One region of the Acidovorax sacchari genome, then DNA from elsewhere that is predicted to be linked to it. Evidence: riboswitches for the same ligand, from Rfam matches in the RefSeq annotation. Region 1 holds a riboswitch; each other region holds the start of a gene.
The links. A riboswitch is a leader RNA that binds a small molecule or an ion and turns the genes downstream of it on or off. The one in region 1 is predicted to bind thiamine pyrophosphate.
Positions count from the first base shown of each region.

Region 2: another riboswitch for thiamine pyrophosphate. It lies ahead of ACGHC0_RS11815 (FAD-dependent oxidoreductase); the one in region 1 lies ahead of ACGHC0_RS23130 (long-chain fatty acid--CoA ligase).
Region 3: another riboswitch for thiamine pyrophosphate. It lies ahead of thiC (phosphomethylpyrimidine synthase ThiC); the one in region 1 lies ahead of ACGHC0_RS23130 (long-chain fatty acid--CoA ligase).

Region 1 covers NZ_AP035783.1:5,213,824-5,218,076, reverse strand. The annotation lists gene ACGHC0_RS23135 (cryptochrome/photolyase family protein) at 170-1,795, opposite strand; TPP riboswitch at 1,864-1,955, shown strand; gene ACGHC0_RS23130 (long-chain fatty acid--CoA ligase) at 2,049-3,143, shown strand; gene ACGHC0_RS23125 (acyl-CoA reductase) at 3,140-4,253, shown strand, end outside.
Region 2 covers NZ_AP035783.1:2,606,920-2,611,172, reverse strand. The annotation lists gene ACGHC0_RS11825 (TOMM system kinase/cyclase fusion protein) at 1-839, opposite strand, end outside; gene thiD (bifunctional hydroxymethylpyrimidine kinase/phosphomethylpyrimidine kinase) at 871-1,770, opposite strand; TPP riboswitch at 1,839-1,938, shown strand; gene ACGHC0_RS11815 (FAD-dependent oxidoreductase) at 2,010-3,128, shown strand; gene thiS (sulfur carrier protein ThiS) at 3,125-3,322, shown strand; gene ACGHC0_RS11805 (thiazole synthase) at 3,357-4,166, shown strand; gene ACGHC0_RS11800 (thiamine phosphate synthase) at 4,159-4,253, shown strand, end outside.
Region 3 covers NZ_AP035783.1:873,313-877,565, forward strand. The annotation lists gene ftsZ (cell division protein FtsZ) at 1-654, shown strand, start outside; gene lpxC (UDP-3-O-acyl-N-acetylglucosamine deacetylase) at 916-1,839, shown strand; gene ACGHC0_RS03990 (hypothetical protein) at 1,852-2,028, shown strand; TPP riboswitch at 2,085-2,211, shown strand; gene thiC (phosphomethylpyrimidine synthase ThiC) at 2,377-4,230, shown strand.

The DNA of each region.
Region 1 (4,253 bases):
GCTGCCGCGACCTGTTCGCGCGTTGAGCGCCACCATCACCATGAGCCCTTCCCGGGTCGGACGGTGACGCTCCGGCCGGATGGCGACGCGTCGTCAATGGGCGGGGTTTTGCCCGGGGGGGCTGCCTGGCCGTCTTGCATTGGCTATTTCCAATATTGCGCGCTGCGCATCAGTGGCGCCCCACCGGGAATCTTCCATCAGGCAAGGCGGCCCCGCCGTGCTCCCTCCGCAGTTCCTCCGCCCTTCGGCGTATTCCCTCCCTCTCTTCCGGCCCCATCGTCTCCAGCCGCGCCAGCTGTGCGGCCATGCGGGGCACGCCTGCCAGCAGTTCCCGGTGCCGCAGCAGGAAGTCCCAGTAGAGCGTGGTGAAAGGGCAGGCCGTGTCGCCCAGGAAGGCATCCGGGTCGTGGCGGCAGGTGGCGCAGGGGCCGCCCATGCGCTGGATGTACTTGCCCGTGGCGATGTAGGGCTTGCTGGCCATCAGGCCGCCGTCGGCGTACTGGGACATGCCGAGGGTGTTGGGCAGTTCCACCCATTCGACGGCATCGACATAGACGGCGAGGTACCACGCATGCACGGCCTGTGGCCGCACGCCCAGCAGCAGGGCGAAGAGGCCCGTCACCATGAGGCGCTGGATGTGGTGGGCGTAGCCGTGGTCCAGTGTCTGCCGGATGGCCTGGCGCAGGCATGCGAAGGGGGTTTCTCCGGTCCAGTACCAGGCGGGCAGGGGCGCATCGGCACCGAGCGCGTTGCGGTCCTGGTAGGACGGCATTTCGGTCCAGTAGATGCCGCGCACGTATTCGCGCCAGCCCAGGATCTGGCGGATGAAACCCTCGGCGCTGGGCAGCGGGACACGGCCGCTCCGGTAGGCGGCCTGGGTGGCAGCGACCACCTCGCGCGGATGGATCAGCTTAAGGTTGAGCGCCGCGGACAGGTGCGAGTGGTAGAGCCAGGGCTCGTCCGGCCACATGGCGTCCTGGAAGGGGCCGAACGCCGGCAGCCGGTGGTCCACGAAGTCTGCGAGCGCATGCAGGGCCTGTGCGCGGGTGACCGGCCAGGCGAAGCTCTCCAGCGACCCCGGATGGTCGCCGAAGCGCCGGGCGACCATTTCCAGCACCTCGCGGGTGATGGCGTCGGGCTCGAAGCGGCAGCGCCCGGGTACCATGCCCGGCCCCTGCGGACCGAAGGGGCGCCGGTTGTCCTTGTCGTAGTTCCAGGCACCGCCCTCGGGCTGGCGGCCGTCCATCAGGATGCTGTGGCGGCGGCGCATGGCGCGGTAGAAGGTTTCCAGGCGCAGCGGCCGTCCGGCCAGCTGGCGCCGGAAGTCGGCGAATTCGCGCACGGTGGCGAAGAAGTGGCGGTCGGGCCGGGTTTCCAGCGGCAGCCCGGCGCCGGCCGCAACGGCGGACAACGCCTTCCAGACGCGCCAGTCCCCGGGCGCGGTCATCACGAGGCGCTGCGGACGGTGCGTGCGGATCGCCGCGCGCAGCGCATCGGCCAGCGTGCGGCAGGGGGGCTCGCGGTCGTCGTCCAGGCGCCGGTAGTCCAGGGGGCGGCCCAGCGCCCGCAGCGCCTGCGCAAAATGCCGCATGGCCGCGAGAAAGAGGGCGATGCGCGGCCGGGAGGACCAGGCGTGCGTGGATTCCTCTTCCACTTCCGCCATCCACGCCATGTCCTGCTGCGGGTCGAAGCCGTCGAAGGCCGCTGCGTCCGGATCGAGCTGGTCGCCCAGCACGAGCACGATCGCGCGCACCGGCCGGGCGGGTGTCGTCGTGGCGGGCGCCGGTGATTCCATGCCCGGGAATATAGGCGGCCCGTAAGCCGCAGCGGAAGCAGGGCGTTTGGACGGCGGGTTAAGATGCCCGCAACGCTCCGGGGTGCACGCGTGTGCTGAGATCCACACCCGAGAACTTGAACCGGGTCATTCCGGCGGAAGAAGAGCTGTCACCACCATCCTCCAGCCTCCGCAGGCGCGCCGCGTGGCGTGCACGGCATGGCCGGGCGTGACCTTCGGAGCATCGTTCACAGGTCACGAAGGAAGAAGCTCCATGGACAAGGTCGCTGCGCTGGTCGCGGACATCCTCGCATTCATCGCGATGGAGGAAGAAGGCGGCTGCACCGACGCACAGTTCGACACGCTGGCTTTGCGGCTGTTCGCCCACCAGTATTCCGCCAACCCCGCCTACCGCACCTTCTGCCAGCGCCGCGGCGCGACGCTGCGCAGCGTGGAGCGCTGGAGCGACATCCCCGCGGTGCCGATCGACGCCTTCAAGGCGACGGAGCTGCGCAGCGAGCCGCCGCGGCCGGACGAGCGCGTGTTCATGACCAGCGGCACGACCCGGGGCGCAGAGGCGCGGGGGCGGCATTTCCACCCGCGGCTCGATGTGTACGACCTGTCGATGGCGCGCAATTTCCAGCGGCGCTTCATGCGCGGGGCCGGGCCCATGCCGATGGGCATCCTGTTCCCCGACGAGCACCTGATGCCGAATTCGTCGCTGGCGCACTACCTGGCGCTGGCGCGGTCCGTGTTCGGCAGCCCGGTCAGCCGGCATTTCGTGGGCGCGCACGGCATGCACGTGGTGAGCCTGTGCGCGGCGCTGGAGGCCGCGGAGCGCACCGGCACGCCGTACGCGCTGCTGGGCGCGAGCTACAGCTTCGTCCATTTGATGGAGGCACTGCACGAGAAGGGCCGCCGCTTCCAGCTGCCGCCGGGCAGCCGCGTGCTGGACACGGGCGGCTACAAGGGCCAGTCGCGCGAGGTGCCGCCGGAGGATTTCTACGCCGGGCTCTCTTACACGCTGGGCGTGCCGCGCGAGCTGTGCATCAACATGTACGGCATGACGGAGCTGAGCACGCAGTTCTACGACGACGGCAATGCCGTGGTGCCCTCGGTCAAGTCCGGGCCGCACTGGATCCGGTCGCGGCTGGTGGACCCGGCCACGGGACGTGACGTACCGCCCGGCGAGCGAGGCATCCTCGTGCATTGCGACCTGGCCAACTACAACTCCGTGACCACCATCCTGACCGAGGACGTGGGCGAATGGGCCGAGGGCGGCTTCCTGCTGCTGGGCCGGGCCGAAGGCGCGCAGGCCAAGGGCTGTTCGCTGGCGGTGCAGGACTTCATGCGGGCCACCGGGAAATGACATCCCAGGCGGCCACCGCGGTGCAGCGGGTGCGGGCGGGCTATCTGCCCGGCATCGAGGCGCAGGACGTGGCCTGGCAGGTGCTGCCCTTCGCCCAGGGCGCCGCCCGGCTGGAAGTGGAGGTGCCCGTGCTCACGCCCGCGCAGATGGACGCCCTGGCGTGCCGCGTGCGCGAGGCGGCCGCCCGCCATCTGCAGCCCATGGCGGTGGAGCAGGTCATCGATGTGATCGACCGTGCCATCGCCCGCCTGCTGGACCGCAGCGATCCGGCGCGGCAGCAGGCCGAGGCGCTGCTGCCCATCGTGAGCGGCTACGACGCCGAGATGGTGCGGCTGGGACTCACGGGTTTTTTCAAGACCTTCCGCGCGCCGCAGCTGCGCCGCTTCGTGGCGGAGGACTTTGCCAATCCGCTGGTGCTCGACGGCTTCCAGCCTGCGCCGAAGGGCGGCGCGGTACGCGCCTTCGGGCCGGGCCTGCTGGTGCACAGCTGGGCGGGCAATGTGCCGGCGCTGGCGCTCTGGAGCTTCGTGTGCGGCCTGCTGGTCAAGGCCGGCAGCATCGGCAAGCTGCCCAGTGCCGAGCCGCTGTTCGCGGGCTGGTTCGCGCAGCTGCTGGCCGAGGTGCACCCGCCGCTGGCCGGCTGCTTCGCCGTGGTGTGGTGGAAGGGCGCGGACGGCGACGATGCCGCGGCGCTCTATGCCCGGGCCGACACGGTGCTGGCCTATGGCGGCAACGATGCGCTGCATGCCATCCAGCGCCGCCTGCCCGTGACCACGCGCTTCCTGCCGCACGGGCACAAGCTGGGCTTCGGCATCGTTTCGGCCGCCGCGCTGGATGCGCTCGATGCGCCGGCCGTGGCGCGCCGGGCCGCGTGGGACGTCATGCGCTACGACCAGCAGGGCTGCTACTCGCCGCATGTGTTCTACGTGCAGCGCGGCGGCGCCGTGTCGCCGCGCGCCTTCGCGGGCTACCTGGCGGGCGAGCTGGCGCAGTTGCACCGGCGGTTTCCGCGCCGGGCGCTGGACATGGAGGAATCCGCCGCCGTGGCCAGCTGGCGGCAGGCGCTCGAATGGCAGGGCCTCTCGGCGGCCGGCGGCGCCGCTGCCGACG
Region 2 (4,253 bases), 2.6 Mb from region 1:
TGGCGCGCCGAGGCTGCCCGGTCCTGGCAGCGCTTGCGCAGGGCGCTGCGCAGCACCTCGGCCAGCGGATGGCCCTGGATCGCCTGGGGCAGGCTGAATTCCTGGGGCGATAGCTGCCGCTGGTAGATCTCGGCGGTGGATTCGCCCGTGACCACCTTGCCGGTGAGGCACTCCAGGAAGATCAGTCCCCACGCATAGAGGTCGGCCTGGGGGGTCACGGCTTCGCCGCGCAACTGCTCCGGCGAGCTGTAGGCGGGCGTGCCGACGTATTCCCCCTCGCGCGTGAGCTGCGTGGCCAGGGCATCGCCGGCACCGGGCAGCAGCGTGCTGATGCCGAAATCCAGCACCTTGGCATGCGAAGTCAGCCCCGAGGCGCTGATCATGATGTTCTCGGGCTTGAGGTCGCGGTGCGTGATCCCCGCATCGTGCGCGCAGGCCATGGCGTCCAGCACCTGGAGCATGAGGCGGCCGGCCTCGGCCGCGGGCAGCGCGCCCTGGTTCTGCAGCACCTGCCGCAATGTCAGGCCCGGGACGAACTCGAACACCGCGAAGACGAACGGGCCGCATACACCCTCGTCGAGCAGCTGCACGATGTGCGGATGGTGGAGCCGGGCGCAGGCCGCGATCTCGCGCCGGAACCGCTTGAAAAGGCGCTCGTCCTCGTCGATGCGGACGAACTTCAGCACCACCTTCTGGCCGGTCTGGCGATGGGCCGCGGAAAACACGATGCCGTAGGAGCCCGTGCCGATCACATCCTGCAGCACGTAGCGCTGCACGAGCGCGTCCTGCGCGGAGAAGGCTTCCCGGATGTGCCCGGGGTCGGGAGCGCGGAGACTCATGCGCCCTCCCCCTGGCGCCACAGGCGGCCGCTCACAGGGCGCCCCCGGTCGCGGCCGGGTCGCGGTGGATGCGCTGCGCCACGGGCGCGTGCCCATGGTCGAGCGGGCCTGCGCCGCGGCCGGTGCGCACCGGCGCCCCGGCCGTGATCGCCGCCTGCACGTAGGCATGCGCGGCAGCCACCGCGTCGCGCAGGCTGCGGCCCAGGGCGAGGTGGGCGGCGATCGCGGACGACAGCGTGCAGCCCGTGCCGTGGCCGTTGCGCGTCGGGATGCGCGCGGACCGCAGGTGCAGGTGCGGGGCCATGCCCTGCACGGCCAGCACATCCACCAGCGCGTCGCCCGGCAGGTGGCCGCCCTTGAGCAGCACGGCCGGGGCGCCGAGGCCCAGCAGTTCCTGCGCCGCGGCATCCATGGCGCCTTCGTCCCGGATGGCACGGCCCAGCAGCATGCCCGCCTCGTCGAGGTTCGGCGTCACCACGGCAGCCAGCGGAAACAGCGCCTCCACCAGCACGCGCACGGTGTCCGGCGCGATGAGACGGTCGCCGCTGGTGGCCACCATGACGGGATCGAGCACGACGTGCGGCAGCGCATGCCGGCGGATCGCATCGGCCACCACCTCGGCGACCTCGGGGGCATGCAGCATGCCGATCTTGACGGCATCCACGCCGATGTCCTCCACCACCGCGTCGATCTGGTCGCGCAGGATGGCGGCGGGCACGCCATGGATGGAGCGTACGCCCTGCGTGTTCTGGGCAGTGATGGCCGTGATGGCGGTCATGCCGTAGCAACCCAGGGCGGCGAAGGTCTTCAGGTCGGCCTGGATGCCCGCCCCGCCTCCGCTGTCAGACCCTGCAATGGACAGGATGCGCACGTAGCGGGATCCTTCCACGGCGGACGCCGCCGGCCGTGGTTCGAGAGGCTTGGAATTCATGGCAAAAATTATGGCGCATGCGCGATGTCAAATACGCCTTCCGCAGCGCTGTGCTGTAATTCAGGGAACGGACGAAACAGGGGTGCCGCGCCCGCCGGGCGCGGCTGAGAAAGACCCTCGGCACCCGATCCAGGTCATGCTGGCGTGGGGAGTTTCGACGGTGGACCGCCGCCTGTTCTCCGTGCCGCGCCTTCGCGCGCAAGCGCCCGACCGACGAGAACCGCATCCACCGCCCGCCCATGACCGCCCTGCTGTCCCCGCATTCCTCCATCGCCATCCTGGGCGCCGGCCTCATGGGCCGGCTGCTGGCCGCCGAACTGGCCCGGCAGGGGCACGCCGTGGAGGTGTACGAGGCCCAGGGCCCCGACGCCCAGGGCGCGGCCGCCCGCATCGCCGCCGCCATGCTCGCGCCGCTGGCGGAGTCCGCCATCACCGAAGCCGGCGTGGTACGCATGGGGCACCATGCCCTGTCGCGCTGGCCCCAGCTGCTGGCCGGCCTCGAGTGGCCCGTGTTCTTCCAGCAGGAGGGCACCCTCATCCTCTGGCACCGCCAGGATGCCGCCGAGGCCGCCCGGCTGCGCGGCGTGCTGGAGCGCACGGCCCGCACCGTGCCCGAACTGCCTGCCCTGCAGGTGCTGGACGGCAGCGCACTGCAGGAAGCCGAGCCCGCCCTCCAGGGCCAGCGCTTCCACCAGGGCCTGTACCTGCCCGGCGAAGGCCAGCTCGACAATCGCCAGCTGCTCGCGGCGCTGGAGCACGCCATGCGCGCCCGCGGCGTCCGGGTGCACTGGCACAGCCCGCGCGCGCCGGAAGATTTCACGCCGGGCATGACCGGCCAACCCGACTGGGTGCTGGACTGCCGGGGCCTGGGCGCCCGGGCGCAGTGGTCCGAACTGCGCGGCGTGCGCGGCGAGGTGGTCCGGCTGCACGCGCCTGGCGTGGCACTGCGCCGCCCCACCCGGCTGGTGCATCCGCGCTACCCCATCTACATCGCCCCCAAGCAGGACCACATCTTCGTGATCGGGGCCACCGAGATCGAATCGGACGACCTTTCGCCCGCGAGCGTGCGCTCCACCCTGGAACTGCTGAGCGCGGCCTATGCCGTGCATCCCGGCTTCGCCGAGGCGCGCATCCTCGAGATCGCCACCCAGTGCCGCCCCACCCTGCCCGACAACCTGCCCGCGGTGCGGCGCACCGCGCCGCGCGTGCTGCAGGTCAACGGCCTGTACCGGCACGGTTTCATGATTTCCCCGGCCGTCCTGGACGTGGTGATGGAATGCCTGAACGAAGGACAATCCCCCCTCGCCTCCCGCTTCGACCTGGCGCTCGACCTCGAGCCCGCCGCCGCACTGCCATGAACGTCGTCATCAACCAGAAAGCCACCGAACTGCCAGAGGGCGCCACCGTGGCCCATGCCATCGCGGCGATTGCCGCCCGCCCGCCTTTCGCGGTGGCCGTCAACACCCTGTTCGTCCCCCAGGCCCGCCACGCCGGCCACGCGCTGCAACCCGGCGACCGGGTGGAGATCATCGCGCCGGTGACGGGCGGCTGACCCACGCCAGCCTTTTTTCCCTTCGACATCCGCCATGCCCGACACCGCATCCGATGACGCCCTGGTCCTCTACGGCCAGCGCTTCGCCAGCCGGCTCCTGCTGGGAACCGCCCGCTATCCCTCGCCCAGCGTGCTGGAGGCCGCCGTGCGGCGTGCCCGCCCGGCCATGGTGACCGCCTCGCTGCGGCGCCAGGGCAGCAACCCCGCAGAGGCCGGCAGCGGCTTCTGGGAACTGCTGCGCCGGCTGGACGTTCCGGTGCTGCCGAACACCGCCGGCTGCCACAGCATCCAGGAAGCCGTCACCACCGCCCAGATGGCCCGCGAGGTCTTCGGCACGCCCTGGATCAAGCTGGAGCTGATCGGCGACGACTACACGCTGCAACCCGACACGCTGAACCTCGTGGAAGCCGCCTCCCAGCTGGTGCGCGACGGCTTCCACGTACTGCCCTACTGCACCGAAGACCTCGTGCTCTGCCAGCGCCTGGTGGACGTGGGCTGCCAGGCCGTCATGCCCTGGGCCGCGCCCATCGGCACCGGCCGCGGCCCCGTCAATCCGTACGCGCTGCGCACGCTGCGCGAGCGGCTGGACGTGCCCCTGCTCGTGGATGCGGGCCTGGGCCTGCCGTCCCATGCCTGCCAGGTGATGGAGTGGGGCTACGACGGCGTGCTGCTCAACACCGCCGTGGCCCTGGCGCAGGACCCGGTGGCCATGGCCGGCGCCTTCGCCGACGCGGTGCAGGCCGGACGCACCGCCCGGCAAGCCGGCGCCATGTCCGCGCAGGACGCGGCCCAGCCGAGCACGCCCGTGCTCGGCACCCCTTTCTGGCACCACGACCATGGCTGAAGATTCCACCATCCAGGCGATGGCCGATGCCATCGTGCAGGCCCACGCGGCGGCCTTCGCCGGCTTCCCTGCCCAGCCCGGGCCGGC
Region 3 (4,253 bases), 1.2 Mb from region 1:
GTGGGCGGCATCGCCGAGATCATCAACGAGTACGGCCACGTCAACGTGGACTTCGAGGACGTGCGCACCGTGATGGGCGAGCCCGGCAAGGCCATGATGGGCACGGCCACCGCCAGCGGTCCCGACCGCGCCCGCATCGCCGCCGAGCAGGCCGTGGCCTGCCCGCTGCTGGAAGGCATCGACCTCTCGGGCGCCAAGGGCGTGCTGGTGCTGGTCACGGCCGCCAAGGGCAGCCTCAAGCTGTCCGAGTCGCGCCTGGCGATGAGCACGATCAACGCCTACGCCTCGCCCGATGCGCACGTCATCTACGGCGCCGCCTATGACGACAGCCTGGGCGACGACATCCGCGTCACCGTCGTGGCGACCGGCCTGTCGCGCGCCAACGCGCGCCGCCAGCCGATCTCCGTGGTGCAGGGCGGCCTGCGCACCGGCACCGACAACATCGCCTACCAGATGCCCATCGCAGGTGCCGCCGTGGGCGCGGCCGGTGGCCTGGTGGGTGGTGCTGCATCGCAGGCCGACTACGGCAACATGTCGGTGCCCAGCGTCTGGCGCACCAACCGCACGCAGGCCGCGGCCCGCGTGGATGCGCTGTCCTCGGGCGGCATGGACGACCTGGAGATCCCCGCCTTCCTGCGCAAGCAGGCGGACTGATTGGCTCCCCCCTGAGTCGCCGGTGGCCCGGCAAAGCCGGTTCCACGGCGTCTGCCGGCATGGCCTGCTCCGCGGCCTTCTGACGGGTGAGGTCGTGAATGATTCACGGCCGTGACCCTGAATCATGGATTTCCGCACTCTCTGGCCGCCCCGCTTCCGCAAGGAGCAGGGCGGCTTTTTGTTTCCGTTGTGACGCATGGGCTATGGATGGCATAGCCATCTGTGCGGGCAGGGACGGGTGCCGCCACCTAAAATTGCGGGATGCTCCAGCAACGCACGATCAAGACCCTCACCCGCGCCGTCGGCGTGGGCCTGCACAGTGGCCAGCGGGTCGAGCTCACGTTGCGTCCGGCCGCGCCGGACACGGGCATCGTGTTCCGCCGCATCGACCTGCCCGAACCCGTGGACATCCCGATCCGCGCCGAGTCGGTGGTCGATACCCGCATGGCCTCCACCATCGGCGTGGGCGGTGCCAAGGTGCATACGGTCGAGCACCTCATGTCGGCCTGCGCGGGCCTGGGGTTGGACAACCTCTACATCGACATCACGGCCGAGGAGGTGCCCATCCTCGACGGCTCGTCGGCCTCCTTCGTGTTCCTGCTGCAGAGCGCCGGCGTGGTGCTGCAGAACGCGCCCAAGAAGTTCATCCGCGTCACGCGGCCCGTGGAAGTGCGCGAGGGCGAGGGCCAGCAGCTCAAGTGGGCGCGGCTGGAGCCCTACCACGGCTACAAGCTGCGCTTCGAGATCGACTTCGCCCACCCGGCCGTGGATTCCACCGGCCAGAGCGTGGAGTTCGACCTCGGCGCGGGCAACTACACGCGCGACATCGCGCGCGCGCGCACCTTCGGATTCACGAAGGACGTGGAGATGATGCGCGCGAGCGGCCTCGCGCTGGGCGGCGGGCTCGACAACGCCATCGTCATGGACGATTACAAGGTGCTCAATGCCGACGGCCTGCGCTACGACGACGAGTTCGTGAAGCACAAGATCCTCGACGCCATCGGCGATCTGTACATCGTCGGCCATCCGCTGCTGGCGGCCTACAGCGCGTTCCGCTCGGGCCACGCGATGAACAACCGTCTGCTGCGCGAACTGCTGGCCCAGGAGGATGCGTGGGAGATCGCCACGTTCGAGAGCGAACGGCAGGCACCCTCCGGGTTCGCCGCGCCCGTGCAGGCCTGGTGAGGCCGCGCCGCCATGCTGCTGTTCCGCGGTCTGTTCTTTTTCCTGCTGCTGCTGGCGGTGGTGTCGTTCGTGTTCTATGTGGCCACCGGGCAGCCGCGCTACAAGCGCTTCGGCATCGTGATCGTCAAGTGGACGGTGCTCTCGGCCTTCGCCTTCTTCGCGGTGCTGGCGCTCGAGCGCTTCCTCTGATGTCCGCTGGCGTGCCCCGCCGTGGGGTGACACGGCCGGGCATCGCTCCTATACTCGCGCCTGCTCCGGGGTGCACGTAGAGACTCGAAAGGTTTCTGGGCGTGCTGAGACGGCGGACCTGACCGCCGGAACCGCGAACTTGATCTGGTTAGTACCAGCGTAAGAAGAGCTGCAGCCGGGATTCCCGCACCTGCAGGCGGATGCCTTCCGGGGCATCCGCCTGGCCGCCACGCGCCATCCCCCTTTCATGGGGAAGGTCCGCGCAGCGGGCGCCTCCATCCGGGGCCGGTACGGCGCACCTGGCCCCATGCGGAGCACATTTCCATCCACCCGAGGAGATTGCCCGCCATGAACGCCCCCGACAAGTTCGCCCAGCTGCTCTCGCTGACCCGCGAACCCTTCCCCGCCTCCACCAAGAACTACCTCATCGGCAGCCGCCCCGATGTGCGCGTCCCCGTGCGCGACATCGCGCTCACCAATGGCGAGCAGGTCAGCGTCTACGACACGTCCGGCCCCTACACCGACCCGGCTGCCGGGATCGACGTGCGCCGGGGCCTGCCCGGCGTGCGCGGCGCGTGGATCGAGGGCCGCGGCGACACCGAGCGCTACGAAGGCCGCCAGCGGGTGGCTCTGGACGACGGCAGCCGGTCCGAGGACGCCGCCCGCCTGGCCGCGCTGCGCGCCGAGGCCGCCGCCCTGCAGCGCACGCCCCTGCGCGCCAGGAGCGGTGCCAACCACACCGGCAATGTCACGCAGATGCACTATGCGAAGAAGGGCATCGTCACGCCCGAGATGGAGTACGTCGCCCTGCGCGAGAACGGCCGCCGCGAATGGATGGCGCAGTACCAGCAGGACGCCGCCCGCGAGCAGCGCCTGACCGGCAACCCGATGGGCGCGAGCATCCCGAAGATCATCACGCCCGAATTCGTGCGCGACGAAGTGGCGCGCGGCCGCGCGATCATCCCGGCCAACATCAACCACCCCGAGGTCGAACCCATGGCCATCGGGCGCAACTTCAAGGTCAAGATCAACGCCAACATCGGCAACTCGGCCGTCACCTCCAGCATCGAGGAAGAGGTGGAAAAGCTGGTCTGGGCGATCCGCTGGGGCGCGGACAACGTGATGGACCTCTCCACGGGCAGGAACATCCACACCACGCGCGACTGGATCGTGCGCAACAGCCCCGTGCCCATCGGCACCGTGCCCATCTACCAGGCGCTGGAGAAGGTGGGCGGCATCGCCGAAGACCTGACCTGGGAGATCTTCCGCGACACGCTCATCGAGCAGGCCGAGCAGGGCGTGGACTACTTCACCATCCATGCGGGCGTGCGGCTGGCCTTCATCCACCTGACGGCCCAGCGGCGCACGGGCATCGTCTCGCGCGGCGGCTCCATCATGGCCAAGTGGTGCATGGCGCACCACCGCGAGAGTTTCCTCTATGAGCACTTCGAGGACATCTGCGACATCATGAAGCAGTACGACGTCAGCTTCAGCCTGGGCGACGGCCTGCGGCCCGGCTGCGCGTCCGATGCGAACGACGAGGCGCAGTTCGCCGAACTGCGCACGCTGGGCGAACTCACGCAGACCGCCTGGAAGCACGACGTGCAGACCATGATCGAGGGCCCCGGCCACGTGCCCATGCACATGATCCAGGCCAACATGACCGAGCAGCTCAAGACCTGCCACGAGGCTCCGTTCTACACGCTCGGGCCGCTGACCATCGACATCGCCCCCGGCTACGACCACATCGCCAGCGCCATCGGCGCGGCCATGATCGGCTGGATGGGCACGGCCATGCTCTGCTACGTGACGCCCAAGGAGCACCTGGGCCTGCCCAACCGCGACGACGTGAAGCAGGGGATCATCGCGTACAAGATCGCGGCCCATGCGGCCGACGTGGCCAAGGGCCATCCAGGAGCCCGCGCGCGCGACGACGCGCTCAGCCAGGCGCGCTTCGACTTCCGCTGGCAGGACCAGTTCAACCTGGGCCTGGACCCGGAAACCGCGCAGCAGTACCACGACGAGACCCTGCCCAAGGACTCGGCCAAGGTGGCGCACTTCTGCTCGATGTGCGGCCCGAAGTTCTGCTCGATGAAGATCACGCAGGAAGTGCGCGACTTCGCGGCCCGGGGCATGCAGGAAAAGGCCCAGGAGTTCCGCGGCACGGGCGGGGAGCTGTACGTGCCGATCCAGCCGGTGTGATGCCGTCTGCCCGGGCCGGTCGG